3 regions of the Actinosynnema sp. NPDC037264 genome follow, and region 3 is predicted to be linked to each of the others. Evidence: riboswitches for the same ligand, from Rfam matches in the RefSeq annotation. Region 3 holds a riboswitch; each other region holds the start of a gene.

Region 1 (10,285 bases), on a different contig from region 3:
CCAGCGAGAACAACAGCCACGGCGACTGGCCGACCACGTTGACCAGCGACAGCTGCCGCGGGTCGGACGTGATCGTCGCCGCGATCCACGGCAACACCGACAACATCAGGCCTTCGGCCACCGAACCGGACACCACGACGGCCTGCAGCCGCACCCACCCCCTGGACATGGTCCACACCCTGCCAACATGTGCCGACAACGCCAGTCCTTTTAGCGTGTAGTGCACCCATGCAAAAAACGCCACCGAATCGCGCGGACCAAACACCGCCTGCTCAACTTCACCTGAGACCAGTCCCGCCCAGCAGGCCACCGCCCGGGCCCACCGACCCGCACCGAACGTGAGTCGATCTCGTCACGCACCGGGCTCGGACCGACCCTCGCCCGACCCGAAGTACCCTGTCATCTCGTGGGGGTCGTTTTGTCGCAATCGGAGTGGACCGCGCGCCGTGACGCGCACGCGGCCCGGATGAGGCGCTGGACCGGGCCGCACCACGAGCGCAAGGCCGCCGGCCGCAAGCACCCGGTGCTGGACTTCCTGTTCTCCTACTACTCGCACCGCCCGTCACGACTGGAGCGCTGGCACCCCGGCCCCGGCGTGGTCCTCGAAGGCGACGCCGCCCTCGCCTACCTGAAGTGGCCCGTCTACCGGCGCACCACCGACGGCGTGACGCTGGACGTCGAGGCGTTCGCACGGGAACGGGCCAACACGATCGAGTTCGCCGGCCGCCTGCTCACCGCGACCGCCGGCCGCGCGCCCCGGCTCGGCTGCTTCGGGCTGCACGAGTGGGCGATGGTCTACCGGCAGCGGCCGGAGCAGGTGCGGCACGACGCGTGGCCGTTGCGGCTGGGCAGCGAGGGCACCGACCGGGTGGTCGAGTCGCACCGGGTGCAGTGCGGGCACTTCGACGCGTTCCGCTTCTTCACCCCGGACGCACGGCCGCGCAACGCGGTGCAGCCGACCCGCGAGACGCAGGTCGAACTGGAGCAGCCGGGCTGCCTGCACGCGAACATGGACCTGTTCAAGTGGGCCTACAAGCTCGACCCGGCCACGCCGTCGGAGCTGGTCGCGGACTGCTTCGAGCTGGCCGTGCGGATCCGCGAGCTGGACATGCGGGCCAGCCCGTACGACCTGGCCGACCTCGGCTACGAGCCGGTGCCGATCGAGACCGCCGAGGGCCGCGCCGAGTACGTCCGGCGGCAGAGCGCGTTCGCCGAGGCCGCCGCGCCGCTGAGGGCCAGGCTGATCGAGCTGAGCCGCGTGCTCGCGACGGCGGCCGTCGCCGCTCGATGACCTGGAGTAACTTCACCCGATCCGCAGACGTCACCTGTTAGCGTGACGCCGGTCGGGATTCGCCAGCCGTATCCGGTCGGACGCTGAGAGGGAAGACGATGTCTCGACACCGCGCGCTGCGGACGAAGGTGCGGCGCGGCATCGCGACGTGGCCCGTGGCCATCGTCGGCTTGGTGGTCCTCATCGTGCTCGGGTGGCTCGGCTGGAACTGGGTCGGCGGGCTGGTGGAACGCCGTGCCGCGGCCCAGGCGGGCGACTGCCACGAGGGCCAGGCGCTGCTCCGGGTCTCCTCGACGCCCAGCGTCGCCGAGGCGGTCAAGCAGGTCGCCGAGGCGTGGAGCAGGCAGCGGCCCGTCGTCTACGACCACTGCATCGAGATCGAGGTGCAGTCGATCGACTCCGAGGTCGTGCTGCACGGCCTCACCCAGGGCTGGGACACCGCCAAGATCGGCGAACGGCCGCACGCGTGGGTCACCGACTCGATGCTGTGGGCCAACCGCCTCGCCGCGCAGAACGCCGCCCTGCTCGGCGCGGTTCCCGAGTCGATCGCGGCCAGCCCCGTGCTGCTCGCCCTGCCCCAGGACGCGGCGCAGGCGGTGCAGTCCGGCTCCGGGTTCCGCTGGACCGACCTGCCCGACCTCGCGGGCGCGGCGGACGGCTGGGGCCGGTTCGGCCACCCCGAGTGGGGCCGGTTCACCGTCGCCATGCCCGACCCGACCGCGAGCACGGCGACCGCGATGGCCGTGCAGGCGGCGCTGGCGGGCGCGAGCCCCGAGGGCAAGGGCCCCGTCACCACCGAGATGCTGGCGCTGGAACCGGTGAAGAGCACGATGAGCCGGTTGTCGGCGTCCAAGCCCGAGCACACGCCCGCGAGCACGTGGGAGGCGTTGAAGGCGCTGTCCGACGGCGACGCGGTGAACGCGGCCGGGTACAGCGCGGTGCCGGTGTTCGAGGTGGACCTGTACCGGCACAACACCGGCAAGGACAGCGGCACGGCGCCGTCGCAGCCCCTGTACGGGGTGGCGGCGGGCGGGCCGACGCCGATCGCGGACTTCCCGTTCGTGCCGCTGGCCGGCGACTGGGTCGGCGAGGCCCAGGTGCGCGCGGCCCAGGCGTTCCGGGAGTTCCTGCGCGAGCCGGACCAGCAGAAGATCCTGGCGGGCGCGGGCCTGCGGGTCGAGGCGACCACCGAGCGGCCCAAGCCGTCGCCCGGCATCCGGTGGGCCGCCGTGACCGACACGCTCACCTCCGCCGACGCCAACACGACGCAGCAGATCTCGGCCGCGTGGGCGACCGCCGACAACGGCCAGGTCGTCACCGTGCTGGTGGACACGTCGAAGTCGATGGAGGAGCCCGGCGGCGAGGGCCGCAGCCGGATGGACTGGGTGAAGCAGGCGCTGTCCGGGCAGGTCAACCGGTCGGTGTCCGGGTCGCTCGGGCTGTGGGAGTTCTCCCGGCAGCTCGACGGCGACAAGCCGTACCGGCAGCTCGTCGCCACCGGACCGGTCGCCACCCAGCGGCAGGCGCTGCTGGACGGCGTCGCCGAGCTGGAGCCCCGCAGCGCCACGCAGCTCTACACCAGCGTGCTCGCGCTGTACGAACGGGTGCTGGCCGACTACCAGGACGGCAAGCGCAACCGGATCGTGGTGCTCACCGACGGCGTGAACGACGGCGGGCTGACGTTCGAGGAGCTGACGTCGCGGCTCGCGTCGCTCAAGCAGCCGGGCAAGGACATCGCGATCAGCGTCATCGCGCTCGGTCCCGACCCGGAACGCGCGCCGCTGTCGGAGCTGGCCCGGTCCACCGGCGGCACGCTGTCGGTGGTCGAGGACGGCCGCGGCGTGGACGCCGCCCTCGGCCAGCTCCTCTCGGCCGACTGATCGCGGCCGACTGATCGCGGCCGAAGCGGCTGGGCCGGCCTCGACGGCTGCTCACGGCGACCGGGACCACGCGCCTCGGCACTCGAACGGCCGCAGCCGTCGCCGCGGTGCCCCCATTTCCGCGAACGACGGCTGCGGCGCGTGGCGACATCGCGTCGAATTGCGCCGATCGACGGACCTGACCGCGCATTCGACCTGTTAAATTCACACCCGACGCATTTCCGATCTTTCCCGGAATCGGATCACCCCTGGCCGGTGGCCGTGATCTGATCGTTTCCGCGCTGATCAATCGCGGTCCGACCCGGTTGATCGGCGCCCAATGGTCTCGTAACTTCGAGTGCTTCGACGTCCCTGCACAACGTCGAGATCCCTGCACACGAAAGGACGAACAAGGTGAGGAAACTCTTCTTGGCGCCTGCCCTGCTGGCGCTGGTGCTCGCCGTTCTCGTGGCGCCGAGCTCGCAAAGCGCGTTCACCGTGGAAGGGCACGGCACCAGTGCCGTGGAATTGGCGGCGGCGCCTGCCGAGGTGCTGTCCGAAGGTCCCACGGCGGCGGCGTGGCCCGTGCCGAACCCCCGGACGTACCGCATCCTCAGCTCCTGCTCGCCGTACGCGTCGGCGATCCGCACCGGCGCGCGGGCGTGGAGCGGGCTGACCGAGAGCTCCAGCGGCACCCCGGTCGAGTGCCGCAACGGCTACATCACCGACTGCGGCGGCGGCAGTCGGGTGGTCGGCTGCAACTGGGGCGCGGGCCAGCGGATCGCGCTCTACATGGGCGGCGTGAACGACGACGCCCTCCTGGCCGCGCACGAGTTCGGCCACAACTGGTACGGCCACTCGTCCTACCAGTGCGCCGGCTGGGGCAGCGCCGCGCAGGTGATGGCGCCGGCCATCTGCAACTACAGCAACGCCACGACGATCGATTGACCCGGAAGGCGCGTCCCCGCCGGGGCGCGCCTCCCTCCCGGTCAGCACCCGCCAGCGCCCTCCAACGCCCGTCAACGCCCGCCAGCGCCCGTCAACGCCGATCAGCAACCACCAGCGCCGGCCGGCGACCGTCAGCGCTGGTAGACGGCGGCCATCGCCGCGATCCGGGCGATGACGCGTTCGCGCAGCTCCGGCGGCTCCACCACGTCCACCTCGGGCCCGAGGCGCAGCAGGTCCACCAGCGCGTGGTCCAGCGACTCGACCGGCACCCGGACGGTCGTCCACTCCCCCTCCGGTTCCACGCCCTCCAACTCCCGGGCGGCGACGAGGCCGAGCAGGACCCGGGCGCCGCGCAGCCCGTCCGGCGTCATCCGGACCGTGACCCGCATCGGGTACATCCGCTCCTCGAACCGCTCCGACCAGCCGGCCCAGTACTCGACCAGGTCGAACCCCTCGGGCCGGTCGAACGGCTCGTCCAGCGCGGTCAGCTCCAGCACCCGCGAGACCCGGTACGTGCGCAGTCCGTCCGTCCGGGCGACGAGGTACCAGGTGCCGGCCTTGAGCACGAGCCCGAGCGGCTCGACCGTCCGCTCCACCTCGACCCCCGCCCACCGCACGTACCGGATCCGCAGCCGCCGCTGCTGCCACACCGCCTCCGCGATCTCGGCCACGTGCGGCGTCCCCTCGTTGCCGCGGAACCAGCCGGGCGCGTCCAGGTGGAACCTCTCCCGGACCCGCGACGCCCGCGACCGCAGCTCCGGCGGGAGCGCGGCGAGCACCTTGAGCTGCGCCGCCGCCACCACCGCGCCCAACCCGAGTTCCGCCGCCGGGCCGGGCATACCCGCCAGGAACAGCGAGTCGGCCTCCTCGGTGGTCAACCCGGTCAGCCGGGTGCGGTACCCGTCGACCAGCCGGTAGCCACCCGCCGGCCCGCGGTCGGCGTACACGGGCACGCCGGACGCGCCGAGCGCCTCCACGTCGCGGTACACGGTGCGGACCGAGACCTCCAGCTCGTCTGCCAGCTCCTGCGCCGTCATCCGGCCGCGCGACTGGAGCAGGAGGAGCAGGGACAGCAACCGACTGGCGCGCATCGGACCATCCTGACAGGAACTGTCAGGTACGTCCGGCAGGCTCCACCCCATGACCACACACGCCACCGCACGCGCGGAGATGAAGAGCTGGGACGAGCACACGTGGGACGGCAAGCGCTACGACGAGGTCACCGGCCCGAAGCAGACGGTCGGCGGCATGACGGCCACCTACACCGGTGACCTGGAAGCCGTGGGCGACCTGCGCTTCGTCATGTCGTACGCGGACGACGACTCCTGCGCCTCGACCGGCTACGAGGTCGTCACCGGGGCCCTGAACGGCCGCACCGGCAGCTTCGTCCTGCACCACGTCGGCGGCTTCCACGACGGCGTGGCGGACGCCACCGTCACCATCACCTCCGCCACCGGCGAGCTGGCGGGCCTCACCGGCACGGGCCGGATCACGTGGGCCCAAGGCGAGCCGGGACGGTTCGAACTGGACTACGAGCTCACCTGATCGCCGACGTCCGGAAACCCGATCGGGTGACAGTGCGTAATCACTCGACTGGTCCGCGCGACCTCGTGGGTGAGGGGTTCGTCGTGGCGCCCTGCGACAGCCCGCTGCGCGTGCGACCGGCTGAGCCACGACGGTGCCGCACGGGAACCCGGTCCCCCCGGGTTCCCGTGCGACGCCGCGGTGGTCAACCGCCGTGAGCGGGAACCGGTCAGCCGCCGTGAGCGGAGACCGGTCAGATGCCGCAAGCGGAGACCGGCGGGTGGTCAGCCGCCGTAAGCGGAGACCGGCGGGCAGGAGCAGACCAGGTTGCGGTCGCCCTTGGCGCCGTCGATGCGGCGCACCGGGGGCCAGGTCTTCGGCGCCGACGTGCCCGCCGGGAACACCGCCACCTCCCGGCTGTACGGGTGGTTCCACTCCGTCGCGATGGAGGCCGCCGTGTGCGGCGCGTTGCGCAGCGGGTTGTCGTCCACCGGCCACTCGCCCGAGCCGACGCGGTCGATCTCGTGCCGGATCGCGATCATCGCGTCGATGAACCGGTCGATCTCGCCCAGGTCCTCGCTCTCCGTCGGCTCCACCATGAGCGTGCCCGCCACCGGGAACGACATGGTCGGCGCGTGCAGCCCGTAGTCCGCCAACCGCTTCGCCACGTCGTCCACCGTCACGCCGGTCGCCTTGGTGATCGGCCGCAGGTCGAGGATGCACTCGTGGGCCACGAAACCGCCCTCGCCGGTGTAGAGCACCGGGAAGTGCTCGTCCAGGCGGCGGGCCACGTAGTTCGCCGCCGCCACGGCGGTGAGCGTGGCGCGGCGGAGGCCGTCGGCGCCCATCATCCGCACGTACGCCCACGAGATCGGCAGGATCGACGCCGAACCCCACGGCGCGGCGCTGATCGGGCCGACACCGGTCGCCGGACCGGCCGACGGCTGCAACGGGTGGTTCGGCAGGAACGGCGCCAGGTGCGACCGCACGCCGATCGGCCCGACACCCGGGCCACCGCCGCCGTGCGGGATGCAGAACGTCTTGTGCAGGTTCAGGTGCGACACGTCCGACCCGAACTTGCCGTACTGCGCCAACCCGATCAGCGCGTTGAGGTTCGCGCCGTCGACGTACACCTGGCCACCGGCGTCGTGCACCAGCCCGCACACCTCGCGCACGGTGTCCTCGTACACGCCGTGCGTCGACGGGTAGGTGATCATGATCGCGGCCAGGTCGTCGCGGTGCGCGTCGACCGTCGAACGCAGGTGCTCGATGTCCACGTTGCCGTGGTCGTCGCACTTGACGACCACGACCCGCATCCCGGCCATCACGGCGGACGCGGCGTTGGTGCCGTGCGCGCTGGACGGGATCAGGCACACGTCGCGGTGGTCGTCGCCGTTGGCGCGGTGGTAGGCGCGGATCGCCAGCAGGCCCGCGAACTCGCCCTGGCTGCCCGCGTTCGGCTGCAACGACACCGCGTCGTACCCGGTGACCTCGGCCAGCCACCGCTCCAGGTCACCGACGATGCTCAGCAGCCCGTCGGCGTCCGACGCGGGCGCGAACGGGTGCAGGTCGGCGAACTCCGGCCACGTGATCGGCTCCATCTCGGCCGTGGCGTTGAGCTTCATCGTGCACGAGCCCAGCGGGATCATGCTGCGGTCCAGCGCGACGTCCTTGTCCGACAACGCGCGCAGGTAGCGCAGCAGCGCGGTCTCGGAGCGGTGCGAGTGGAACACCGGGTGGGTCAGGTAGTCGCTGGTGCGGCGCAGGTCGGAAGGGATGCCGTCGGCGGTGTCGGCGTCCAGGCCGTCCACGTCCGCGACGGTCACGCCGAACGCCTTCCACACCGCGACCAGGTGCTCGCGCGTGGTGGTCTCGTCGCACGCGATGGACACCACGTCGTCGTCGACCTGCCACAGGTTCACGCCGAGGTCGCGCGCGGCGGAGACGACGGCGGCGGCACGTCCTTCGACGCGGGCGCGCACGGTGTCGAAGAACTCGCCGTGCACGATCTCGACGCCGCCCTCCAGCAGACCGGCGGCCAGCACGGTCGCCATCCGGTGGGCGCGGGTCGCGATCGCCTTCAGCCCTTCCGGACCGTGGTACACCGCGTACATCGACGCGATCACCGCCAGCAGGACCTGCGCGGTGCAGATGTTGCTGGTCGCCTTCTCCCGGCGGATGTGCTGCTCGCGCGTCTGCAGGGCGAGGCGGTAGGCGAGCGAGCCGTCCGCGTCCACGGACACGCCGACGAGCCGGCCGGGCAGCTGCCGCTCCAAGCCCTGGCGCACGGCCATGTAGCCCGCGTGCGGCCCGCCGAACCCGATCGGCACGCCGAAGCGCTGCGTGGTGCCGATGACGACGTCCGCGCCGATCTCGCCGGGCGGGCGCAGCAGCGTCAACGCCAGCAGGTCGGCGGCGACCACGGCCTGCGCGCCCGCCTTGTGGATCTCCTCGACGACCGCCGCGTGGTCGCGCACCACGCCGGACGCGCCGGGGTAGGACAGCAGCACGCCGAAGAAGTCGCCGCCGAGGCCGAGGCCCTCGATGCCCTGCGACAGGTCGGCGGTCACGATCTCGATGCCCAGCGGCTCGGCGCGCGTCTCGATGACGGCCAGCGTCTGCGGCAGCGTGTCGGCGTCCACGACGAACTTGTTCGATTTGGACCGTCCCGCGCGGCGGACCAGCGTCATGGCCTCGGCGGCCGCGGTGGACTCGTCCAGCATCGAGGCGTTGGCCAGCGGCAGGCCGGTCAGGTCGGCGACCATCGTCTGGAAGTTCAGCAGGGCTTCGAGGCGGCCCTGGGAGATCTCCGGCTGGTACGGCGTGTACGCGGTGTACCAGGCGGGGCTCTCCAGCACGTTGCGGCGGATCACCGGCGGCGTGGTCGTGCCGTAGTAGCCGAGCCCGATCATCTGCGTCATCGGGCGGTTGCGGGAGGCGAGGGCGCGCAGCTCGGCCAGCGCCTCGGTCTCGGTGGCGGGCGCGGGCAGGTCCAGCACCAGGTCGCGCTCGCGGATCGACTCGGGGACGGCGTGCTGCGCCAGTTCCTCCAGGGAGCCGACACCGATCACGTCGAGGATGCGGGCCAGCTCGGCGGGCCGCGGGCCCACGTGCCGGTCGGCGAACGGGGTGCCGTGCTCGAGTGCGGCGAGGGGGATGCGGTCCTGCGTCATCGGTGCTGGCCTCCAGGGCTCCGGACAGACTTCTGCCGTTGCCCTCCCCCTCTGTCTTCTGCCCGGCGGGCGCCTGAGAGCTTCACCCGGCTGTCGGGTTTGCACCGTCGGCGGGGTCGGTCGGTGGTGGCCGACCCGCTTTCCAGAGGCGTCTCACCCGCACGGTCCTTGCGCCTGAGAGGTTCCGGGGAGGATTTGCTCCTTCGGCGCCGAGACTGGCTCGGACTCTCCCGCACGGGATAAAGCGACTACGCGCGAAATCGTACCCGGCGGGTGGGTGAGCGGTACCGCCGGCGCGACGTGGATCTCATCGCGTTGCGCCGGGTGTGCGGGCCGGTCAGCCGGCCGCGTTGCGCCGGGCGAGCACGTCGGTCAGCCGGCCGCCTTGCGCCGGGCGGTCAGCCGATGGCCCTCGTGCGGCGCCGGCGGGACAGCTCGTCGTCGGCAGGCTCCACGATCTCGGCGCCGTCCGCGCGTTCGGCGGGGAAGTCGTGGATCGTGCCGCTGATCTCCCGCATCGCGCCGGAGACCGCGATGCCGAACACCCCTTGGCCGCCTTGGAGCAGGTCGACCACCTCTTCCGGCGACGTGCACTCGTAGACGGTGGTGCCGTCGCTGAACAGCGTGATCCGGGCCAGGTCCTGCACGCCGCGGCGGCGCAGGTGGTCGACCGCGACCCGGATGTTCTGCAACGAGACACCGGTGTCCAGCAGCCGCTTGACGACCTTGAGGACCAGGATGTCCTTGAACGAGTAGAGCCGTTGGCTGCCGGAGCCGTGGGCACTCCTTATCGTCGGGTTGACCAACCCCGTGCGCGCCCAGTAGTCCAGCTGGCGGTAGGTGATGCCCGCGATCTGGCACGCGGCGGGGCCGCGGTACCCGACCAGTTCGTCCGGCAGCGAGGAGTCCGGGAACAGCTCACCCTGTTCGCCGGATCCGGCCCGGATGGGCGCTTCCTCGACCACGCCTGCCTCCCCTCGGTCCGGTCACGACGACCGGCGACCAACGTGAAGCCGCCGCGGTGCCCGAATCACACCGTGGCAATTCACCTGAGTTCGACGGTAAGACCGGGTAGGGGGCAGGTCAACGCGACGCGCTGGGCGTGTCTTGCCTCAACGTGAGGTTGAGGTTGAGAGAGTCGCCTGTCGTAAGCCATTCGGGTGACGTTTAGTGATCGTTTAGCGGACGAAGGTTGACGTTGTGTAACCCAGAGGCGTGACACCTGGAGGTGGCACGCGGGGTTGATCCACAACGCACCGCACACGCTCGCGAGGGGCCGTTGACGGTGTGGGGCCCTTGGGCGCGGCCCTTCGCGGGGCGTGGTGGAGAGCGGTTCGACGGATCGGTGACGGGCTGGTTTTGTCAAGCACCCGACCCGCTTGTCCGCAAGCGGCAGGTTGGTGTGAGGCCCGGGGCAGTGGTGTGCGGTCCCAGGCGGTAGGGGTGCGGCGGGGTGCGGCGGGGGTGCGTGCAGGCTGAAAAGCATGTCC
Region 2 (10,285 bases), on a different contig from region 3:
GGTGCCCTGCTCCACGATCCGGCCCTCGGACAGGACCACGATCCGGTCGGCGCGGGCGGCGGTGGCCAGGCGGTGGGCGACGACGAACGTGGTCCGGGCCCCGGCCAGGTGGTCGCTGGCTTCCAGGACCGCGGACTCGGTGGCGGGGTCGAGGGCTGCGGTGGCCTCGTCCAGCAGCAGGATCGTCGGCTGGACCAGCTCGGCGCGGGCCAGCGCGACCAGTTGGCGCTGGCCGGCGGACAGGCCCTGGCCGCGCTCGCCCACCTGCTGGTGGAACGCGTTGGGCAGGGCGGCCACCACGGGCATGGCGCCGACGGCCCGGACCGCCGCCTCGATCTCGGCCCTGGTCGCGTCGGGCTTGCCGTAGGCGACGTTCTCCGCGATGTCGCCGCCGAACAGGTGCGCCTCCTGCGGGACGATGCCGAGCCGTTGGCGCAGCGCCGCCAGGTCGTAGGAGCGCAGGTCCACGCCGTCGACCAGCACCGCGCCCTCGGTGGCGTCGTAGAACCTCGCCACCAGCTTGACCAGGGTCGACTTGCCCGCACCGGTCGCGCCCACGAAGGCGACGGTCTCGCCCGGCGAGACGTGCAGCGAGATGTCCTCCACCGCGGGACGGGTGGTGCCCTGGTAGGCGAACGTGACGTTGCGCAGCTCCACCTCGCCGCGCAGGTGGGGCACCGGCACGGGGTCGTCGGCCGGCGGGACGGTGGTCGGGGTGCGCAGCAGGTCGCCGATGCGGCTCAGGCCCACCCTGGCCTGCTGGTAGCCGTCGAACACGCCCGAGAGCTGGTACAGCGGCGAGAAGAACAGGCCCAGGTACAGCACGAACGCCAGGAGCACGCCGGGGGACAGGGTGCCCTCCGCCACGCGGTACGAGCCGACCACGAGGATCCCCGCCTGCGCGACGCCGGAGAGCAGCGACAGGAACGGGAAGTAGGTGGCGATGTACCGCTGCGCCCGGATGCGGGAGCGGCGGTAGGCGTCGCTGCGCTCGGCGAACGCCTCGGCCGACCGCGCCTCCCGCGTGTACGCCTGCGACACGCGCAGCCCCGAGACGTTCTCCTGGAGGTCGGCGTTGACCGCGCTGACGCGTTCGCGCGCCTCCGCGTAGGCCGCCGACGAGAGGCGCTGGAAGACCACCGTCGCGATCAGCAGGATCGGCAGCACGCTCAGCGCCACCAGCGCCAGGCCCGGATCGGTGACGACCAGGGCCACCGCGATGCCCACGACGGTCAGCACGCTGATCACGAACGTGGTCAGGCCGGTCTGCAGGAAGCTGGACAGGGCGTCCACGTCGGTGGTCATCCGGGTCATGATCCGGCCGGCCATCTCGCGCTCGTAGTAGTCCAGCCCGAGTCGTTGCAGGTGGGCGTAGCTGCGCACGCGCAACAGGTACAGCAGGCGCTCGCCGAGCCGGGAGGTCACGACGGTGCCCGCCGCCGCCGACACCCAGCCCAGCACGACCAGCGTGAAGCTGATCGCGGCGGCGGTCCAGAGCCAGCCGACCTGGCCGCCGACGACGCCCTTGTCGATGCCCAGGCGCACCAGGTTCGGCGAGGCGACGGCCAGCGCGGTGTCGATCAGGAGGAGACCGCCCACGCCCAGCATCGTCCAGCGGACGGGCCGCAGCAGGGTGCGCAGGCGGAAGCCCGGGTCGGGGGCGCGCGGGTCCTCGCCGTTCAGGGTCGGCACGTCGTCGGCGGGCGGCAGGGAGTGGACGCGGGCCATCAGCTCCGGGGTGGGCGGGGTGCCGCCCAGCAGCGCCGACGTGCCACCGCCGCCCCGGGAGACCTTGGCCGCGCCGACGGCCCGGTTCGCCGCGCGCACGGCCAGGTCGTCGTCGTCGTCGTCGCTCTCGGGCCAGAGGTCCGGGGTCGTGCCGTCCGGGCCCGGTTCCAGCCTGGCGTCGGCACGGGGGTCGACGTGCTCGATCGCCTCGCCCGGTCCGGCGAGGAGCTCGCGGTAGAGGCGGCAGCGCTCCCGCAGCTCGGCGTCGGTGCCGACGTCGACCACCCGGCCCGCGTCCAGCACGGCGATGCGGTCGGCCAGCGCGAGCGACGACCGCCGGTGCGCGATCAGGAGCGTCGTGCGCTCGGCGGTCACGGCGGCCAGCGTGCGGTGGATCGCCGCCTCGGTGGCGTTGTCCACGGCCGAGGTCGCGTCGTCCAGGACCAGGACGCGCGGGTCGGAGAGCAGGGCGCGGGCCAGGGCGACGCGCTGGCGCTGACCACCGGAGAGGGTCAGGCCGCGCTCGCCGACCACGGTGTCGTAGCCGTCCGGCAGGGCTTGGACGAACTCGTGCGCCTCGGCCGCCCGCGCCGCCGCCTCCACCTGCTCGTCGGAGGCGTCCGGCAGGCCGTAGGCGATGTTCGCGCGGACGGTGTCGGAGAAGAGGAACGCCTCCTCGAACACCGTGCCCACGGTCCGGCGCAGGGAGGACAGCCGCAGGTCCCGGACGTCCACCCCGCCCACCGACACCGCGCCCTCGTGCACGTCGTAGAACCGGGGCAGCAGGAGCGAGACGGTCGACTTGCCGGAGCCCGCGGTGCCGACGACCGCGAGGGTCTCGCCCGGTTCCACGCGCAGGGACACGCCCGAGAGCACCGGTTCGCTGCGCGTGTAGCCGAACGTCACGTCCCGCAGCTCGACGGCCACCGGACCGGCGGGCACGTCGCGGTCGCCGTCCACGACCGTCGGCTGCGAGTCGACCAGCTCGTACACGCGCTCCACGCCGGCCCGCGCCAGCTGCGCCGTCACCATCAGGCTCGCCAGCAGGCGGGTCGGGCCGACGAGGGTGGCCACGTAGGTCGCGAACGCCAGGAACGTGCCGAGGGTGACCTCCCCGCGCAGCGCCATCCAGCCGCCGAGCGCCAGGACCGCCACCTGGCCGAGGTAGGGCAGGGCGTTCAGCGTCGCGGACGGGCGGGCGGTCAGGCGGGCCGCGCGCATCCGCTCGGCGAACAGGAGCTTGGCGCGGGACTCCAGCCGGGAGACCTCGCGGGCCTCCTGGCCGAACCCCTTCACCACGCGCACGCCGGTGACGGTCTCCTCCACGTGCTGCGCCACGTCGGCCGCGCGCTGCTGGGCCGACCAGGTGGCCGGGAAGAGCGTCAGCCTGCTGCGCGCCGCGACCACCCCGACGGCGGGGGTGATCACCAGCGCGATCACGGTCAGCAGCGGCGACAGCCAGAACATCGCCACGATCGCCGCGACCGCGAACACGACCGTGCCGAACGCCAGCGGCGTCATCGACAGCAGGCTGTTGACCAGCTGGAGGTCGGTGATCGAGCGGGACACCACCTGGCCCGTGCGCAACGCGTCCTGCTTGGGCCCGTCCAACCGCTGCACCGCGCCGAACACGGCCTGCCGCAGGTCGTGCTGCACGTCGACGGCCAGCCGGCCGCCGAGGAACCGGCGCACGAACGCGGTGCCGAAGGTCAGCAGCTCCAAGCCGACCAGGACGATCGCGAGCCAGGTCAGGCGGTCCGTGCGGCCGGCCATCGCGTCGTCGACGGCGACCTTGATCAACAATGGACCGACGGCCTGCAACCCGACGCCGACGACGGCGGCGAGCACCGAGAGCACCACGAGGGCGCGGTGCTGCCAGCACGCCTTGGCGAGCCTGCGGATCCAGCCGTCGGGAGAAGTCACGAGGTCCAACATAGGTCGGACCACCGACGGTGTCGGCCCCCCTGGAGGTGACGAAGGCCGCCCCGAACCTTCGGGCGGCCTCCGTCAGCCGATCAATAACACGCGATCAGGTGATGTCCTTGCGCTGAGTGGCCGCCCAGCCGCCGAGGAAGAACAACGCCGTCCAGACGAGGAAGACCAGGCCGCTCAACCACCAGTCGAACGCGCCCAGCGCGCCCGCGATCGCCCGCAGGAACTCGACCATGTCCTCCGGCACGACGCCGGCGTTCGACAGGAACAGCGACGACGCCACCGAGCCGGTCATGCCGTTCACCGCGCCGTTGGGCAGGAAGCCGATGATCTCCGGCAGGCCCTGCGACGCCAGCACGAGCTGGATGCCGTTCTCCACGATCAGCATGTAGAGCAGCAGCACCACGGTGGTGCCGACGACGCTGGTCATCAGCGCGCCGACGCCGACGCCGAACATGGTCATCAGGATCGACGACAGCACGCCGACACCGGCCAGCGCGAGCCAGCCGCCGGCGTCGGGCAACGAGCCCGAGTTCGAGGTCAGTGCGATGCCGATGCTCACCGACGCGACGATGGCGATGCCGAAGATCGCGCCCCACAGGATGTAGACGATCATCTTCGCGGCCAGCGCGGAGACCCGGTTGGGCGAGGTCAGGAACGTCGTGGTGATCGTCTTGCGGTTGATCTCGTTCGCGATCGCCAGGCCGCCGAAGATCATCGGGAAGATCGTCGCCACGTTGATGCTGCGGGCGATCCCGAACACCGACATCTGCCACTGCGACGGGTCCACGTTGAGCAGCGCGGTGAGCTCCGCCGCCTCGTCGTTGTTCATGATGTCCGAGACGGTCTTGAAGATGGCCCCGGTGCCGAGCGCCCAGCCGAACGCGAGCAGCACGGTCGGGATCATCAGGCCCCACCACAGGCCCGTGGTGGTCGTCTTGCGGAACTCCGACTTGATCAGGTTGCCCATCACGCACCGCCCCCGAGGCCGCCCTGACCGTGTTGCTGTCCGTACGGGTTGTCCTGCGGCGGCGGCTGGGACCCCGGTGGTGGCGCCTCGTAGCCCTGCGGGGGCTGTTGGTACTGCTGCTGGTACTGCTGCTCGTAACCGGGCGGCTGCTGGTACGGCTGCTGGTAGCCCGGCGGCGGCTGCTGCTGGTAGCCCTGCGGCGGTGTCTGGTACGGCTGCTGGTAGCCGGCCGGTAGCTGCTGCTGGTACCCGGCGGGCGGCTGCTGCTGGTAGCCGCCGGGTTGGGCGTACTGGCCCGGCGCCGCGTACTGGCCGTTGGTGAGCTGGAAGAACAGCCGCTCCAGGTCGACCTTCTCCTCCTGGATGCCGTAGACCGACACACCCGCCTTCAACGCGGTGTCGGCGACCTGCCTGGCCTCCACGCCGGTCACCGCGATGCGGCCGTCCGGCAGCTGCTCGATCGCGCTGATCCCGTCCTCGCGCAACGCCGCGACCAGCGCGCCGGTGTCCGACGGCTGCACGAGCACGCGGCCCTGCTGCTGGTCGCGCAGCTGGTCGAGCGAGCCGTAGTACATGGTCTGACCGCGGCTGATGACGACCACCTGGTCGACGGTCTGCTCGACCTCCGCCAGCAGGTGGCTGGAGATCAGCACGGTCCGCCCGCTGCGCGCGTAGGACTGCAGGAACGTCCGCAGCCACGCGATGCCCTCCGGGTCGAGCCCGTTGGCCGGCTCGTCGAGCACCAGGATCTGCGGGTCGCCGAGCAGCGCGGTGGCCAGGGCCAGCCGCTGCTTCATGCCCAGCGAGAACCCGCCCGCCTTGCGGTCGCCGGCCGCGCCGAGGCCCACCAGCTGGAGCACCTGGTCGGCGCGCGAGTCCGGCACGCCGATCGCGGCCGCGTAGACCCGCAGGTGGTTGCGCGCCGTGCGCTTGGGGTGGAAGCCCTGCGCCTCCAGCACCGCGCCGACCACCCGCGCCGGGTTGCCGAGCTGGGCGAACGGCCTGCCGTTGATCAGTCCGGTGCCCGCGGTCGGGGTCACCAGGCCGAGCAGCATGCGCAGCGTCGTCGTCTTGCCGGCCCCGTTGGGGCCGAGGAAGCCGGTCACCGAACCGGGTTCCACCGTGAAGCTGAGATTCTGCACCGCTGCGACCGGACCGAACTGCTTGGTCAAGTTCTGCACCACGATGCGGCCACTGCCGTCGTGCACGCGTCCCTCCCGAGTACTCCTACCGGGCGTCATCCTGCCCTAGGAGGGTCACTCGGGGAGGGCATGCCGCGGTTTCGACGCGACCCTGGGTATCTCGGCCGTCGTCTCGACCTCCTTCGAATGTCGCAGCGTGCGCAGCGGACGGCGGCGTTCGCGGTGCGGCAGGCCGTCGCCGATGAGGTGCTGGTGGGCCATCGTCCACACCTGGCACGGCCACTTCTTGTGCCGCAGGATGCCGGGGCACGCGCCGCAGCGGCCGTCCGGATCCGGTTGGTGCACGGTCAGCAGCAGCCGCCAGCCGTCGGCCAGGCGGTGGATCTCGGACCGCGCGAGCGGCACGAGGGCGTCCGCCTCGCCGGTCTCGGCGGCCTCGTCCAGCAGCGCCAGCCGGCGCATCACGGCGGCCCGCAGCGCTTCGTCCACGGCCGTCACATCCTGTCGGCGACTTGGTCGAGCAGGCGGTGCAGCCTGCGCGTCTGCGTGACGGACATCACGGCGGACTCGCCGGGCGGCGCGACCAGCAGAACTCGGTCGTCCTCGACGAGCACGGTCATCGACCGGTCCCGCCCGAACGGGTCGTGGCAGTCGATCCAGCCCTCGGGTTCAGCCATCTGCGCTCCGATCGGAGGTGGCGCGGCAGAGCGCCGCGCGAGCGGACGACCCCGCCGGGTAGCCGCGGGGTTCCCGCCCTGTGCATCGGTCGCGGGGCCGTCGTGACTTACCCGTTATCACCCAAGTTCACTCGATTGCTTGAGTTTGGGCACAGCGCGTCGCCACCGCCGGGTGGGAATCTCGGCCGGATCGGTGGGGTCACTGGGCAGCGACCCCCGTTCCCGGCTAAGATTGGCGACGCGGCCCGCTCCCAGTGACCCCCAGGCTGGTTGAGCGGGCCGTCTTTCTTTCGCCGAAGGGCCCCGCTCACAGCACGTGAGCGGGGCCCTTCGCGGTGGGTCCTCAGAAGTCGAGCGGCGTGTGGGTCATCCCGTGCGCCTGCGCGACCGGCAGGTTGGTCAGCAGGCCCTCGTGCGCGTTCAGGCCGAGCGCCAGCGACGCGTCCGCCCGCAGCGCCGCCTCCCAGCCCTGGTCGGCCAGCGCGACGGCGTACGGCAGCGTCACGTTGGTCAGCGCGTAGGTCGACGTCCGCGGCACGGCGCCGGGCATGTTCGCCACGCAGTAGAAGACGGTGTCGTGCACCTGGTAGGTCGGGTCGGCGTGCGTGGTCGGGCGCGAGTCGGCGAAGCAGCCGCCCTGGTCGATCGCGATGTCCACCAGGACGGAGCCGGGCTTCATGTCGGCGACCAGCTCGTTGCTCACCAGCTTCGGCGCCTTCGCGCCGGGCACCAGCACCGCGCCGATGACCAGGTCGGCCTCGCGGACGGCCTGCTCGACGGAGTACCGGTTGGACGTCACGGTGCGCAGGCGGCCCTGGTAGAGGGCGTCGATGTGGCGCAGCCGGTCCACGTTGGTGTCCAGGATCTGCACGTCCGCGCCCATGCCGACGGCGATCGCCGCTGCGTTCAGGCCCGCCACGCCGCCGCCGATCACGACCACCCGCGCCGGGTGCACGCCGGGCACGCCGCCGGGCAGCACGCCGCGCCCGCCGGACGGCTTCATCAGCGAGAACGCGCCCACCTGCGGCGCGAGCCTGCCCGCCACCTCGGACATCGGCGCCAGCAGCGGCAGCGCGCCGTTCGCGGTCTGCACGGTCTCGTAGGCGACGGCGGTGGTGCCCGAGTCCAGCAGCGCCTGCGTCAGCGGCCGGTCGGCGGCCAGGTGCAGGTACGTGAACAGGACCTGGCCCTTGCGCAGCCGCGGGTACTCCTCGGCGATCGGCTCCTTGACCTTGAGCACCAGGTCGCCCTCGGCCCACACGTCGTCCGCGCCCGCCAGCACCTTCGCGCCCGCGGCCAGGTACTCCTCGTCGGTGATGGCCGAACCGAGGCCCGCGCCGGCCTCGACCACCACGTCGTGGCCGCGCTGCGTCAGCTCGTGCGCGCCCGCCGGGGTCAGCGCGACGCGGTACTCGTGGTTCTTGATCTCGCGGGGGACGGCGATCCGCACGGTGGGCTCCTTCGGCCGTTGTTACACCAAAGGTCCGGTAACGGGTATTCGGTGTCATCGTGCGGCCGGCACCAACGCACCCCTGCGCCACTGTGCTGATCGAACAAGCCCGGCGGTGCGTTGACACCCGTCGGGCCCGGCACCTAGCGTGCGGGCCAACCAACTGAACATCGGCCGCGGCGCGCCAGGAGCGCCGGAACCCGCGCGGGAGAGACCTCGGTGAACGTGCCGGGGCGCCGAAGGAGCAAGTACCCCGCACACTCTCAGGCAGCGAGAACCGCTCGGGTGAGGCGACTCTGGAAAGCGCGCAAGTCCGCGCACCCACGGTGCAAGCCGCCGCTCCGGCGTCGGTGAAGCTCTCAGGTCCCAGGACAGAGTGGGGCTCTGGTGGACCTTGCCGTGAGGGAGCGCTGTCGTGACTTTTCCGGACAACCTGCTGTACACGCCCGAGCACGAGTGGGTGGACTGGGCGCCGGGTACCCAGGACCCCGTGGCGGTCGGCATCACGTCGTACGCGGCGGAGTCGTTGGGTGACATCGTGTTCGTGGAGCTGCCCGAGGTCGGCGCCGTGGTGAAGTCGGGCGATGTGTGCGGCGAGCTGGAGTCGACCAAGTCGGTCAGCGACCTGTACGCGCCGATCAGCGGCGAGGTGGTCGAGGTCAACCGGGCCGCGGTCGACGACCCGTCGTTGATCAACAACGACCCGTACGGGGCCGGGTGGCTGTTCAAGGTGGCCGTGACGGACGCGTCCGGGTTGCTGACCGCGGCGAAGTACGCGGAACTGACCGGGGACTGACGTCATGGCGATCAGCGTGTTCGACCTGTTCTCCGTGGGCATCGGACCGTCGAGCTCGCACACGGTGGGCCCGATGCGCGCGGCGATGATGTTCGCGCAACGGCTGCGGCCCTCGTTGGCCTCGGTCGACCGGGTGCACGTGGAGCTGTTCGGGTCGCTCGGCGCGACCGGGCACGGGCACGGCAGCCCGAAGGCGGTGGTGCTGGGCCTGGAGGGCAGCCGGCCGGAGGAGGTCGACCCGGAGGAGGCCGAGCGGCGGCTGGCGGAGATCCGGGCGACCGGGCGGCTGCGGCTGGCCGGGGTGCGGGAGATCGCGTTCACCGAGGACGCCGACCTGGTGATGCACCGGCGGAAGTCGTTGCCGCTGCACCCCAACGGCATGAGCTTCACCGCCCACTCGGGTGACGTCGTGGTCGACTCGGCGGTGTACTACTCCGTCGGCGGCGGGTTCGTGGTGGACGACACGGCCACCGGGGCGGACCGGATCAAGCCCGACGAGACGCCGGTCGCGCACCCGTTCCGGACCGGTGACGAGCTGCTGGCGCGGTGCCGGGAGACCGGGCTGTCGATCAGCGAGGTGATGCTGGCCAACGAGCGGTCGTGGCGCGACGAGGAGTCGGTGCGCTCGGGGCTGCTGCGCATCTGGGACGTGATGCAGGAGTGCGTCGAGCGCGGCTGCACGCGGACCGGGGTGCTGCCCGGCGGCTTGAAGGTGCGGCGGCGGGCGGCCGAGATGCGGCAGCGGATGGCCGCCGAGCACTACGCCACGGACCCGTTGCGGGTGATGGACTGGGTGACCCTGTTCGCGCTGGCGGTGAACGAGGAGAACGCCGCGGGTGGCCGCGTGGTGACCGCGCCGACCAACGGCGCGGCCGGCATCGTGCCCGCGGTGCTGCACTACTACACCCGCTTCGTGCCGGGCGCGTCCGACGACGGCGTGGTGCGGTTCCTGCTGACGGCGGGTGCGGTCGGCGTGCTGTTCAAGGAGAACGCGTCGATCTCCGGAGCCGAGGTCGGGTGCCAGGGCGAGGTCGGCTCGGCGTGCTCGATGGCGGCCGGCGGGCTGGCCGAGGTGCTGGGTGGCACGCCGGAGCAGGTGGAGAACGCGGCCGAGATCGCCATGGAGCACAACCTGGGGCTGACGTGCGACCCGATCGGGGGACTGGTGCAGATCCCGTGCATCGAGCGCAACGCGTTGGCGTCGATCAAGGCGATCACGGCGGCGCGGATGGCGTTGCGCGGCGACGGCTCCCACTTCGTGTCGCTGGACAAGGTCATCAAGACCATGCGTGAGACGGGCAAGGACATGAAGGTCAAGTACAAGGAGACGGCCCGCGGCGGCCTCGCCGTGAACGTCATCGAGTGCTGATCTATAGCCCCTGACCAGCGCAGACGTCTTGCATCGGTGCTCGATGGTTCTCGCCACTGCCTGACGTCCCACGGCCTGGAGGCGGCCTGATTGAGCCGCACCTGACGGGCTCCACCTTGTAACGCGGGGTGGAGCCCGTTCGCGCGTCTTCGGCCTGAACCTCGATGCCGCACAACACTTCTCGACCACGCGATCGTCCCGACTGCTGCTGCTGCCAGCTG
Region 3 (10,285 bases):
GCCCGGAACTGCTCGACGACGAGCGGTTCCTGCGACACGCGCTCGGTGAAGCGCTCACCCAGGCTGATGCCACGGTGTTGGAGGTGGTCTCCAAGCAGTTCGAGCCGCAAGGGGTCACCGTGCTGGCCCTGTTGTCGGAGTCGCACGCGTCCATCCACACGTACCCCGAGGTCGGGGCCGTGTTCGTGGACGTGTTCACCTGCGGCACGCGCGCCAAACCCGCGCTCGCGGTGCAGTTGCTGGCCGAGGCGCTGGGAGCTGTGTCGGCACGGACGGACATGATCAGCCGGGGCCACCGCGTCCCCGCGCTCGTCGGTGAGGAGAAGGCGTCTTGATCCGCGAACCGCTCGCGGCCGGTATGACCAGGCACTGGGACGTCGACGAGGTCGTGGTCGACACCCGGACCGAGTTCCAGCACCTGGTGATCGCCCGCACGTCCCAGGGGTTGTCGCTGTTCTGCGACGACGACCGGCAGAGCACCGAGTTCAGCCAGCTGACCTACCACGAGGCGCTGATGGTCCCGGCGCTGCTGCTGGCCGACCGCGTCGACCGGGTGCTGGTCATCGGGTCGTCGGAGGGCGTGGTGTGCCAGATGGCGGTGGCCGCCGGCGCTTCGGTGGTCGACCACATCGACATCGACGCCCAGGCCGTGCGGCTGTGCGCCGAGCACCTGCCCTACGGGTACACGCTCGACGAGCTCGCGCTGGCCGAGAAGGGCGAGGGCCCGATCCACGTCCGGTACATCGACGGCTACGAGTACATCCGGACGACGTCGGAGCGCTACGACATCGTCCTGGTGGACCTTCCGGACGAGCGCGAGGAGGAGGCGCAGCACAACCGCTTGTACGGCGCCGAGTTCCTGGCCATGTGCAAGGCGCTGCTCACCCCCGGCGGCGTCGTGGTGTCCCAGGCGGGCTGCCAGACGATGTGGCGCAACACCACGCTGATCCGCATGTGGGAGCGGTTCAACGAGGTGTTCGGCACGGTCGCGTACTACGGCTCGGACGAGCACGAGTGGGCGTACCTGTTCGGGCGCGCCGACGAGGTGGCCGACCCGACCGCGCTGATGGTCGAGCGGCTGCCCGCGTGCGGCTACCAGCCGGAGTCGATCGACGACCTGGCGCTGGTGGGCAACTCGATCCCGCCGTACCAGGTCCGCCACTCACTGGCCTGACGCCTGGCTCGAACGGGGCCGTCCTCCTCTCGGGGGACGGCCCCGTTCCGCGTTCAGGCCAGGGCGCGGCGCAGGAAGTCGACCTGGAGCAGGAGCAGGTTCTCCGCCACCTGTTCCTGCGGGGTCATGTGGGTCACGCCGGACAGCGGCAGCACGGTGTGCGGGCGGCCGGCGGCCAGCAGGGCCGAGGACAGGCGCAGGGTGTGCGCGGCCACCACGTTGTCGTCCGCCAGGCCGTGCACGATCATCAGCGGGCGCTCGAGCTTCGGCGCGTCGGCGATGAGCGAGTTGGCGTCGTAGACCTGCGGCTTCTCGGCCGGGTGGCCCAGGTAGCGCTCGGTGTAGTGGGTGTCGTAGAGCCGCCAGTCGGTGACCGGCGCGCCCGCGATGCCCGCGTGGAACACGTCCGGTCGGCGCAGCACGGCCAGCGCGGCCAGGTAGCCGCCGTAGGACCAGCCCCGGATGCCGACCCTGGTCAGGTCGAGGTCGGGTTCGCCCTTCGCGACCGCGTGCAGGGCGTCCACCTGGTCCTCCAGGGTGGCGCCGGCGAAGTCGAACGCGATCTCCCGCTCCCACGCCGGACCGCGACCGGGCGTGCCGCGGCCGTCCACGACGAGGACCGCGAAACCCTGGTCGGCCAGCCACTGCGAGGCCAGGTAGGCGTTGCGCGCCGACACCACGCGCTGCGCGTGCGGACCGCCGTACGGGTCGAGCAGGACCGGCAGCTTCGTGCCCGGCACGTGGCCGCGCGGGAACAGCAGCGCCGCCCTCAGGTCGCGCTCGCCGACGGTCAGCAGCCGCACTTCCGGTGCCAGCACGGGGGTTTCGGCGAACGTGCCGATCTCACCGCCGGTCGACACGGTGACCTTCGGCCCGAAGTGGTCCATCGACGACCGGGACAGCACCAGCACGCCGCCCGCGCGCGTCGCGCCGTGCACCCCGTCCTCAGTGGACAGTCGGGTGATCTCTTCGGGGCCGACCAGGAAGACGTGCGTCTGCGTCGGGTCGTCGGTGGACGCGGTGACCAGCGCGCCGTCGCCGTCCACGTCGAGCACCGCGCGGACCTGGAAGCCGTCCGGCGTCCACGGCCGGTCGCCCACGACGAGCCGGTTCGCGTCGCCGATCGGCAGCACGCGCAGCAGTTCGCCGTCCGGGGTCCAGCGCGGCGCGCCCGGCACGATCTCCAGCCAGTGCGGGTCGGTGTCGTCGGCGACCACCTCGGTGGCACCGGTCTCCACGTCGACCGCGAGCACCCGGACGCGGCGCTGGTCGCGTGACTGGACCTGCACCAGCGGCTTGCCGTGCGAGGTCCACGACACCGCGTTGACGTACGGGAAGGCGTCGCGGTCCCACGTCACGTCGGTCCGGCCGGCGCCGAGGACGGCCAGCTCCACCACGGCGTTGGCCTCGCCGGCGGCCGGGTAGGCGATCTCGGCGGCGGGCGTGCCCGGGTTCGCCGGGTCGGCGATGTGCCAGCGCGGCACGGGTGCGTTGTCCACCCTGGCCGCCAGCACGTGCTCGCCGTCCGGGGAGAACCAGTAGCCCCGGTGGCGGCCCATCTCCTCGGCCGCGATGAACTCCGCGAGGCCCCACGTGACGTCCGGGCCGTCCGGCGACGCGACCACGCGGTCCGCGCCGGACTCCAGGTCCACCACGTGCAGCGCGCCCGCAGCCACGTAGCCGACCTTGCGGCCGGTCGGGTCCAGCCGGGGGTCGACCACCGGGCCCGCGACCGGCAGCTCGCGGACCGCGGCGGTGGCGAGTTCGACCACGAAGAGCCTGCCGGACAACGCGAACACCGCCTGCCGCGCGTCGCCGTCGGTGGCGTAGCCGACGATCCCGGCGGCCGACTCGCGGGTGCGCTCGCGGCGTGCCCGTTCCTCCGGGGACAGGTCCTCGGGGTCGGTCAGCAGGACGCCGGGGTCGGCCAGCAGCGTCTCGGACCGGGTCGCGGTGTCGAACGCCCACAGGCCGTTCGCCCGGCTCGTGGCCGTGGCGGTGCGGAGGAAGTACACCTTCGCGCCGTCCGGCGACGCGGTGAACGTCCGGGGTGCGCCGAGGGTGAACCGCTGGGTGCGCGCGTGCTGGCGCGGGAAGGAGATCTCGTTGCCCACCCGGACACCCTATGTCCCCGGCCGGCCGGCGGTCAGGCGATGCGACGGTGCCCTGCCTTGGCTGTGGTCAGGCGAGGCGACGACCGTCCGACCGGCGGTGCGGCGGCGGTGCCCGGTCGTGGCGGTGGGCGACCCCTGTCTTGGTCCGCGTCGTCGAGGCGGGCTGAACCGCGTCGGCGGACGGGCCGTAGTCGTGGGTGGAGCGATCGACGGACCGAGGAGGAGTTGAGTGTGATCCGACGAAACCGCATCGCCATCGCCGTCGCGGGTGGCATGGCCGCCGTGCTCGCGCTGGTCATGTGGACTTCCAACGCCACCGGCCTGCAGGGCAGGACGGTCGCGCAGACCGAGCAGGTCGGCGCCGCGGCCCAGGGCGACTACGGCGACGTTCAGGAGCCCTTGGCCCCTCCGACCAGCGAAGAGGCGGCGCCTGTCGAGGAGCCCGCCGCCGACGCGCCGGAGGGCCAGGCCGCGCCCGCGCCGTCCGGCCCGCAGGTCACGCTGGTCGGCAAGAGCGTGCCCAAGATGGGCGAGGTCGTGCAGGACGGTGACGGCCGCACGCTGTACCGGTTCGACAAGGACACGCCGGACCCGGCGAAGTCCAACTGCGAGGGTCAGTGCGCCGTGACGTGGCCCCCCGTGCTGTCCGACGGCAAGCCGCAGCTGCAGGGCGTCGACCCGGCGCTCGTGTCGACGGTGAAGCGGGCCGACGGCACCGACCAGGTGACGCTCGACGGCTGGCCGCTCTACACCTACGCGAAGGACGAGGCGCCCGGCCAGTGGAAGGGCCAGGGCGTGGGCGGCACGTGGTTCGTGGTGCAGCCCGACGGCAAGCGCAACGTCGAGTGCCTGCCGCCGGGGGTGACGCCGCCCGCCGCCTAGTCCACTGTGCCTCGCCCTGATCCCCCGGCCCGGGGTTGGCCGGGGGATCAGGGCGTCGCATCGCGGACCGTGCGGCTCGAAGTGGCGTCAGAGGGTGCGGACGGCCTCGGCGAAGTCCAGGCGCGGGTTGCGCGGGTGGGTGCCGGAGTGGTCCGGGTGACCGATGTTGACGATCACCAGGGGCAGCTGGTTGGTGCCGGCGAAGAACTCGCCGCGCACGCCCTCGGCGTCGAAGCCGCTCATCGGTCCGGCGGCGAGGCCCGCCGCGCGGACGCCGACGATGAAGTAGCCGGCCTGGAGCAGTGCGCTCGTCTTCGCCGCCTCGGTGCGCCCCGCGTCGTCCGCGAACGCCGCCTTCGCGCCCGGGTAGTGCGGGAACGTCGTGGCCAGGTGCTCGTGGAAGTCGGTGTCGGCCGCCAGGATCGCGGTCACCGGCGCGGCCAGGGTCTTGGCCCGGTTGCCCTCCGCCATGTGGGGCGCGAGCCGGGCCTTGGCGTCCTCGCCCCGGATGAGCAGCACGCGCAGCGGCTGGCTGTTCATCGCGGTCGGGCCCCACTTCACGAGGTCGTAGACGTCGTGGAGCTGCTCGTCGGTCACCGGCTCGTCGGTGAACGCGTTCGCCGTGCGGGCCTCGCGGAACAGCAGGTCCTGCGCTTCGCGTGGGAGGGCCAGCGTGTCGAGGGTGGCGGTCATGGTGCCTCTTTCGGTTGTCCCGTACGCGGGTTGCGCACGGGACAACCTCCAGTAAGCGCGAGCTATTTCGTGTCGTCGTTCACAAAGACGGGTACAGCGGGTGCTTGGCGGCCAGCACCTCGACCCGCGCCCGCAGCTCGGCCAGGTCCGGCGACGGCTGCAACGCCGCCGCGATGATCTCCGCCACCTCGGTGAAGTCGGCCGCGCCGAAACCGCGCGTGGCCAGCGCCGGCGTGCCGATGCGCAGGCCGGAGGTCACCATCGGCGGCCGCGGGTCGTTCGGCACCGCGTTGCGGTTGACCGTGATGCCCACCTCGTGCAGCCGGTCCTCGGCCTGCTTGCCGTCCAGTTCGGACGCCACCAGGTCCACCAGCACGAGGTGCACGTCCGTGCCGCCGGTGAGCACCTTCACACCGGCCGCCGCCGCGTCGGGCTGCGACAGGCGCTCGGCGAGGATCTTCGCGCCCTCGACCGTGCGCCGCTGGCGGTCGGCGAACTCGGGCGACGCGGCGTGCTTGAACGCCACCGCCTTGCCCGCGATCACGTGCTCCAGCGGGCCGCCCTGCTGACCCGGGAACACCGCCGAGTTGATCTTCTTCGCCAGGTCGGCCTCGTTGGTCAGGATCACGCCGCCGCGCGGGCCGCCGAGCGTCTTGTGCGTGGTCGTGGTCACGACGTGCGCGTGCGGCACGGGGCTCGGGTGCAGGCCCGCCGCCACGAGGCCGGCGAAGTGCGCCATGTCCACCATCAGGTAGGCGTCCACCGAGTCGGCGATCCGGCGGAACTCGGCGAAGTCCAGCTGGCGCGGGTACGCCGACCAGCCGGCCACGATCAGCTTCGGCCGGTGCTCGGTCGCCAGCCGCTCCACCTCGGCCATGTCGACGCGGCCGTCGGCCTCCGACACGTGGTAGGGCACCACGTTGTAGAGCTTGCCGGAGAAGTTGATCCGCATGCCGTGCGTGAGGTGGCCGCCGTGCGCGAGGTCCAGGCCCAGGATCGTGTCGCCCGGCTGGAGCAGGGCGAACATCGCGCACGCGTTGGCCTGCGCGCCCGAGTGCGGCTGCACGTTCGCGAAACCGGCGCCGAACAGCTCCTTCACCCGCTCGATCGCCAGCCGCTCGATCACGTCGACGTGCTCGCAGCCGCCGTAGTAGCGCCGGCCGGGGTAGCCCTCGGCGTACTTGTTCGTCAGCACCGACCCCTGCGCCTGGAGCACCGACACCGGCGTGAAGTTCTCCGAGGCGATCATCTCCAGCGTGCTCTGCTGCCGGTGCAGCTCGGCGGCGACGGCGTTCGCGACCTCCGGGTCGAACTCCGCGAGGGAGGTGGTGAAGTGCTCGGACATGTGTGGGGTCTCCCTTACGAGGTGCGCTTGTAGAAGGGCAGTGCGACGACTTCGACCGGCTCGTGCTTGCCGCGGACGTCCACCGACAGCCGGGTGCCGGGCTCGGTGTTGCCGACGGCCACGTACGCCATCGCCACCGAGTAGCCCAGGGTCGGCGACAACGCGCCGCTGGTCACCTCGCCGATCCGGGCGCCCGAGGCGTCCAGCACGGGGTAGCCGTGCCGCGGCGCGCGGCGCGAGGCGGTCTTCAGGCCGACCAGGACCTCCTCGACGCCCCGCTCGGCGACGGCGGCCAGCGCGTCGCGGCCGACGAAGTCGCCCGGCTTGTCCAGCTTCACCACGCGGCCGAGGTTCGCCTGGAACGGCGTGCGGTCGCGGCCGAGCTCGTTGCCGTACAGCGGCATGCCCGCCTCCAGCCGCAGCGTGTCGCGGCAGCCGAGGCCGGCGGGCTTGAGGTCGTGCGGTGCGCCCGCCTCCAGCAGGGCCCGCCAGACGTGCGCGGCGTCGTCCGGCGCGACGAACAGCTCGAAGCCGTCCTCGCCGGTGTAGCCGGTGCGGGCCAGCAGCACGGGCTTGCCCGCGACCTCGGTCGGGTACGACGCGTAGTACTTCACCGCGGCCAGGTCGGTCGACGTGAGGCCGGCGAGGATGGCGGTGGCCTTCGGGCCCTGCACGGCGAGCAGCGCGTAGTCGGTCGACTTGTCCGCGACCACCGCGTCGAAGCCCTTCGCCCGCTCGACCAGGGCCTCGTGCACGACGGCGGCGTTCGAGGCGTTGGCGACGACGAGGTACTCCTCATCACCCGTGCGGTACACGATCAGGTCGTCGATGACGCCACCGTCGGCCTCGCAGATCATCGTGTACCGGGCGCGGCCGACGCCGATCGCGGACGCGTGGCCGACCAGGGCGTGGTCGAGCGCGGCGCACGCCTCCGGGCCGGTGAGCAGGATCTCACCCATGTGGGTCAGGTCGAACAGGCCCGCCGACGTGCGCACCGCGTGGTGCTCGGCCAGCTCGCTGTCGTAGCGCAGCGGCATCCGCCAGCCCGCGAAGTCGGTGAACATGGCGCCCAGCGCCTCGTGCTCGGCGTGCAGGGGCGTGCGGCGGCTTTCCATCAGGCGGGCCCTCCCTGGGTGCGGACATGCCGATGGGCCGACCGGTCGGGTCGACGGGCGGGCACGTCCGAGCGATTCACGAGCGAAAGGATGACACGGTCCACCGGAGACTCCTCGTCGAGTGAGCCTCCCCCTCTGCCATGAGCCTGAGAGCTTCACCACCCGGTGGGGGCGGCTTGCACCGTGGGCGAGGCGCACCGGGGTGCGCCTGCTTTCCAGAGTTGCCTTCGTCGCGCGGTACCTGTGCCTGAGAGATTCCGGGGAGGAGTTGCTCCTTCGGCGCCCCGCTGGGGGACTCTCCCGCGCGACATCGACGGCCGTGTTCAGTTGGTACCGCCAGACGCTAGGGGTGCCCGGCGGGCGGGGTCAACCCCGGTCACAGGCTCTTCTCGGCCCGGACGCTCTCGACCACCTTGCGCTCGGCGTAGAACGACACGAACGGGATCGTGCCCGCGAGCAGCACCAGCACCGTGCCCTTGATCGACCAGCGGGCCTTGAGCGCGAGGTCGACGGTGAGCACCAGGTAGACCGCGTAGAGGAAGCCGTGCACCGGGCCGACGACCTGCATCATGCCCTCGCTGTCGCCCGCGTACTTGGCGATCATCGCGACCACGAGCAGCAGCAGGCCGACACCGACCACGTAAGCCATGAACCGGAACCTGGTCAACGCGCCGCTCATCGCCCTACCTTCGCTCACCGCTGGTCCCGCGCGTTGAGTTCGGCGAGCATGCGGTTGTAGGCCGCGAGCTCTTCGTCCTCGTCGTCCCGCACGGGCGCTCTGACGGGCTCAACGGTAACTACCGGCCGCGGCGGCGCGGCCACCGGCTCCGGCGCGGCCTCGGCGGCGGCGTCCGCCGTCCCGGCGGCGGCCTCGGCCTTGCGGCGGGCGTCCAGCCTGCGGATGCGCCACACCATGAACGCGGGGAAGAGGCCGAACAGCGGCCACTGGAACACGTAGCCGAGGTTCTGGAACGTGCCACCGGCCTCGGAGAACCGCTCCCACTGCCAGTAGGCCAGGCCGCAGCACACGACCAGCGACGCCAGGCAGACGGCCGCGATGGCCAGGCGCTGGGGGGTGATGAGGCCTCGCACGCCTCAAGAGTACTTCGTGCGTCGCACGAGGCTGGGGCTCCCCGCACGGGAGCCCGCACCTCGACGGCAAGGGCTCCTCGACCGCAGGAGCCCGCCCCGACTCGTCGGACCTAGGCCACGCCGTCCCGGCGTTGCCTCTGCAACCTGGCCACGCACCAGGCCGCCGCACTACCCCGACGCAGGTGCTGGAGCACCGTCATCGGGCCGAGGCGACGACCGAGGTCGGCGGGCGAGAGCCCGGCCGCCCGGTAGTCCAGAGCGCGCTGGTCCAACGGGCTGATGCCCGCGTCCCACCACTGCTCCGCCTCGGACAGGTCGCCGACCAGCTGCCAGTAGCTGGCGGCCGCGGCGAGCAGGGGCTCGGGCACCTCGGGCGCCCGCTTCCGCATCGCCGCCACGTACGCCGGATCCGCGGACTCGACCTTCACCAGGCCGCGGGGACCGCCATTCGCCCGCTGCACGGGGATCCCCGGCGCGGACGGCGGGGCTTCCGCGAGCCACGCGTCCTTGATCCGGTTCACCTCCTGCAGCTCGGCGTCGTCCGAGCGCTCAGCCGCCCACTGCCGCAACAGCTCGTCGACTCCGGAGTCCTCGACCATTCTGCCTCCTCATCGGTCGAAGATCAGCCAATGCGACGCACCGTATTAGCGGGTACCGACAACCGCTAGACCCTGGTTTGTCTAAAACCCTGTTACCAGGGCGTTATAGCCCTCATTCCACCCGTACGGTGCAACGTTCGGGGCGCATAGTCACCGATCGTGACCGCATTGAGCGGGAGTACGCGGGGTTACCGCGGGACCTCTAGGCGAACAGGCTGCGGACGAAGGTGATGATCGACTCGGCGCCGGACTGGAGCCACCCGAGCGCGGTCCTCACCGCCTCGGCGGACTCGTTCGGCTGGGTGATCAGGAGGAACAGCACCAGCGCGACCGCCGCCAGCGTCACCACCTTCTTGACGTTCACTGATCGGTCTCCGTCCGTGTCACTGGGCAGGGCGGCCGAGCGCCGCTCCGGTCGTGTCAACGGCCATGGTCCCTCATTCACCCGGATGATGACGATCGAACCCGCCGCCATCCCTCGACCGGTCGCACGAACACCACGCAACCACGCCTGGGTCGCCCGGAGAGTCACCCGAACGGACGATCAAGGGGACCGGTGGTCCCGCCGATCACCAAGGTACGGGCGCTCGCCCACCCCCCTGGCACGGACACCGAGGTTCTTCAGACACTGCCACCTCTGCACAGCCCATCACCTGATTGCGCCGACGCACGCACCGAGCGTGACAAAGGCCGCTCGCGGCTGCCACTCATTTCCGGTACCCCTTCAGGTGATTTCCCTTGCCTTTTTCCGGCCCGATCGGGTCCGCGCCCGCGGGTCCGTCACCCGATCACGCCGGACCGCCGGAGCCCGGCGATCTCGTCCCCGCCCAGCCCCAGCCCGGCCAGCACCTCGACCGTGTGCTCGCCGACGGCGGGCGGCGGACCGGGCGTGGCCGCGGGCGTCCGCCCGAACCGCGGCGCGGGCGCGGGCTGCGCCACCCCGTCCACCTCGACGAACGTCCCCCGCTCGGCGTTGTGCCCGTGCTTCGGCGCCTCACCGGGCGCCAGCACGGGCGCGAGGCACGCGTCGGTGCCCTCGGCGAGCGCGGCCCACTCGTCCCTGGTCCGGGTCGCCACCGCCGCGGCGATGCGGGCCCGCAGCTCCGGCCAGTTCGCCGGGTCGTGCCGCCCGGGCAGCCCGGCGTCGGCGAGCCCGAGCACGACCAGCAGCTCGGCGTAGAACTTCTCCTCCAGCGCCCCGATGCCGACGAACCGGCCGTCGGCCGCCTCGTACACGTCGTAGAACGGCGCGCCGCCGTCGAGCAGGTTCG

The links. Region 3 has a riboswitch for glycine ahead of gcvT (glycine cleavage system aminomethyltransferase GcvT). Riboswitches for the same ligand answer to the same signal wherever they lie in the genome.
Region 1: another riboswitch for glycine. It lies ahead of gcvP (aminomethyl-transferring glycine dehydrogenase); the one in region 3 lies ahead of gcvT (glycine cleavage system aminomethyltransferase GcvT).
Region 2: another riboswitch for glycine. It lies ahead of gcvH (glycine cleavage system protein GcvH); the one in region 3 lies ahead of gcvT (glycine cleavage system aminomethyltransferase GcvT).

What each region holds. Positions count from the first base shown of each region.
Region 1 covers NZ_JBVJVK010000057.1:38,747-49,031, reverse strand. The annotation lists gene ACZ7GX_RS37075 (MFS transporter) at 1-169, opposite strand, end outside; gene ACZ7GX_RS37070 (3-methyladenine DNA glycosylase) at 467-1,291, shown strand; gene ACZ7GX_RS37065 (substrate-binding domain-containing protein) at 1,390-3,171, shown strand; gene ACZ7GX_RS37060 (hypothetical protein) at 3,565-4,098, shown strand; gene ACZ7GX_RS37055 (helix-turn-helix transcriptional regulator) at 4,230-5,189, opposite strand; gene ACZ7GX_RS37050 (DUF3224 domain-containing protein) at 5,239-5,643, shown strand; gene gcvP (aminomethyl-transferring glycine dehydrogenase) at 5,907-8,795, opposite strand; glycine riboswitch at 8,948-9,038, opposite strand; gene ACZ7GX_RS37040 (MerR family transcriptional regulator) at 9,194-9,760, opposite strand.
Region 2 covers NZ_JBVJVK010000064.1:28,726-39,010, reverse strand. The annotation lists gene ACZ7GX_RS38605 (ABC transporter ATP-binding protein) at 1-3,663, opposite strand, end outside; gene ACZ7GX_RS38600 (ABC-2 transporter permease) at 3,758-4,630, opposite strand; gene ACZ7GX_RS38595 (ABC transporter ATP-binding protein) at 4,630-5,838, opposite strand; gene ACZ7GX_RS38590 (hypothetical protein) at 5,887-6,261, opposite strand; gene ACZ7GX_RS38585 (hypothetical protein) at 6,267-6,449, opposite strand; gene ald (alanine dehydrogenase) at 6,793-7,899, opposite strand; glycine riboswitch at 8,095-8,189, shown strand; gene gcvH (glycine cleavage system protein GcvH) at 8,315-8,695, shown strand; gene ACZ7GX_RS38570 (L-serine ammonia-lyase) at 8,700-10,064, shown strand.
Region 3 covers NZ_JBVJVK010000047.1:13,315-23,599, reverse strand. The annotation lists gene speD (adenosylmethionine decarboxylase) at 1-335, shown strand, start outside; gene ACZ7GX_RS34335 (spermidine synthase) at 332-1,174, shown strand; gene ACZ7GX_RS34330 (S9 family peptidase) at 1,228-3,288, opposite strand; gene ACZ7GX_RS34325 (hypothetical protein) at 3,520-4,170, shown strand; gene ACZ7GX_RS34320 (malonic semialdehyde reductase) at 4,258-4,863, opposite strand; gene glyA (serine hydroxymethyltransferase) at 4,943-6,208, opposite strand; gene gcvT (glycine cleavage system aminomethyltransferase GcvT) at 6,223-7,323, opposite strand; glycine riboswitch at 7,452-7,547, opposite strand; glycine riboswitch at 7,549-7,636, opposite strand; gene ACZ7GX_RS34305 (DUF3817 domain-containing protein) at 7,700-8,002, opposite strand; gene ACZ7GX_RS34300 (hypothetical protein) at 8,017-8,415, opposite strand; gene ACZ7GX_RS34295 (helix-turn-helix transcriptional regulator) at 8,526-9,014, opposite strand; gene ACZ7GX_RS34290 (hypothetical protein) at 9,217-9,378, opposite strand; gene ACZ7GX_RS34285 (CaiB/BaiF CoA transferase family protein) at 9,795-10,285, opposite strand, start outside.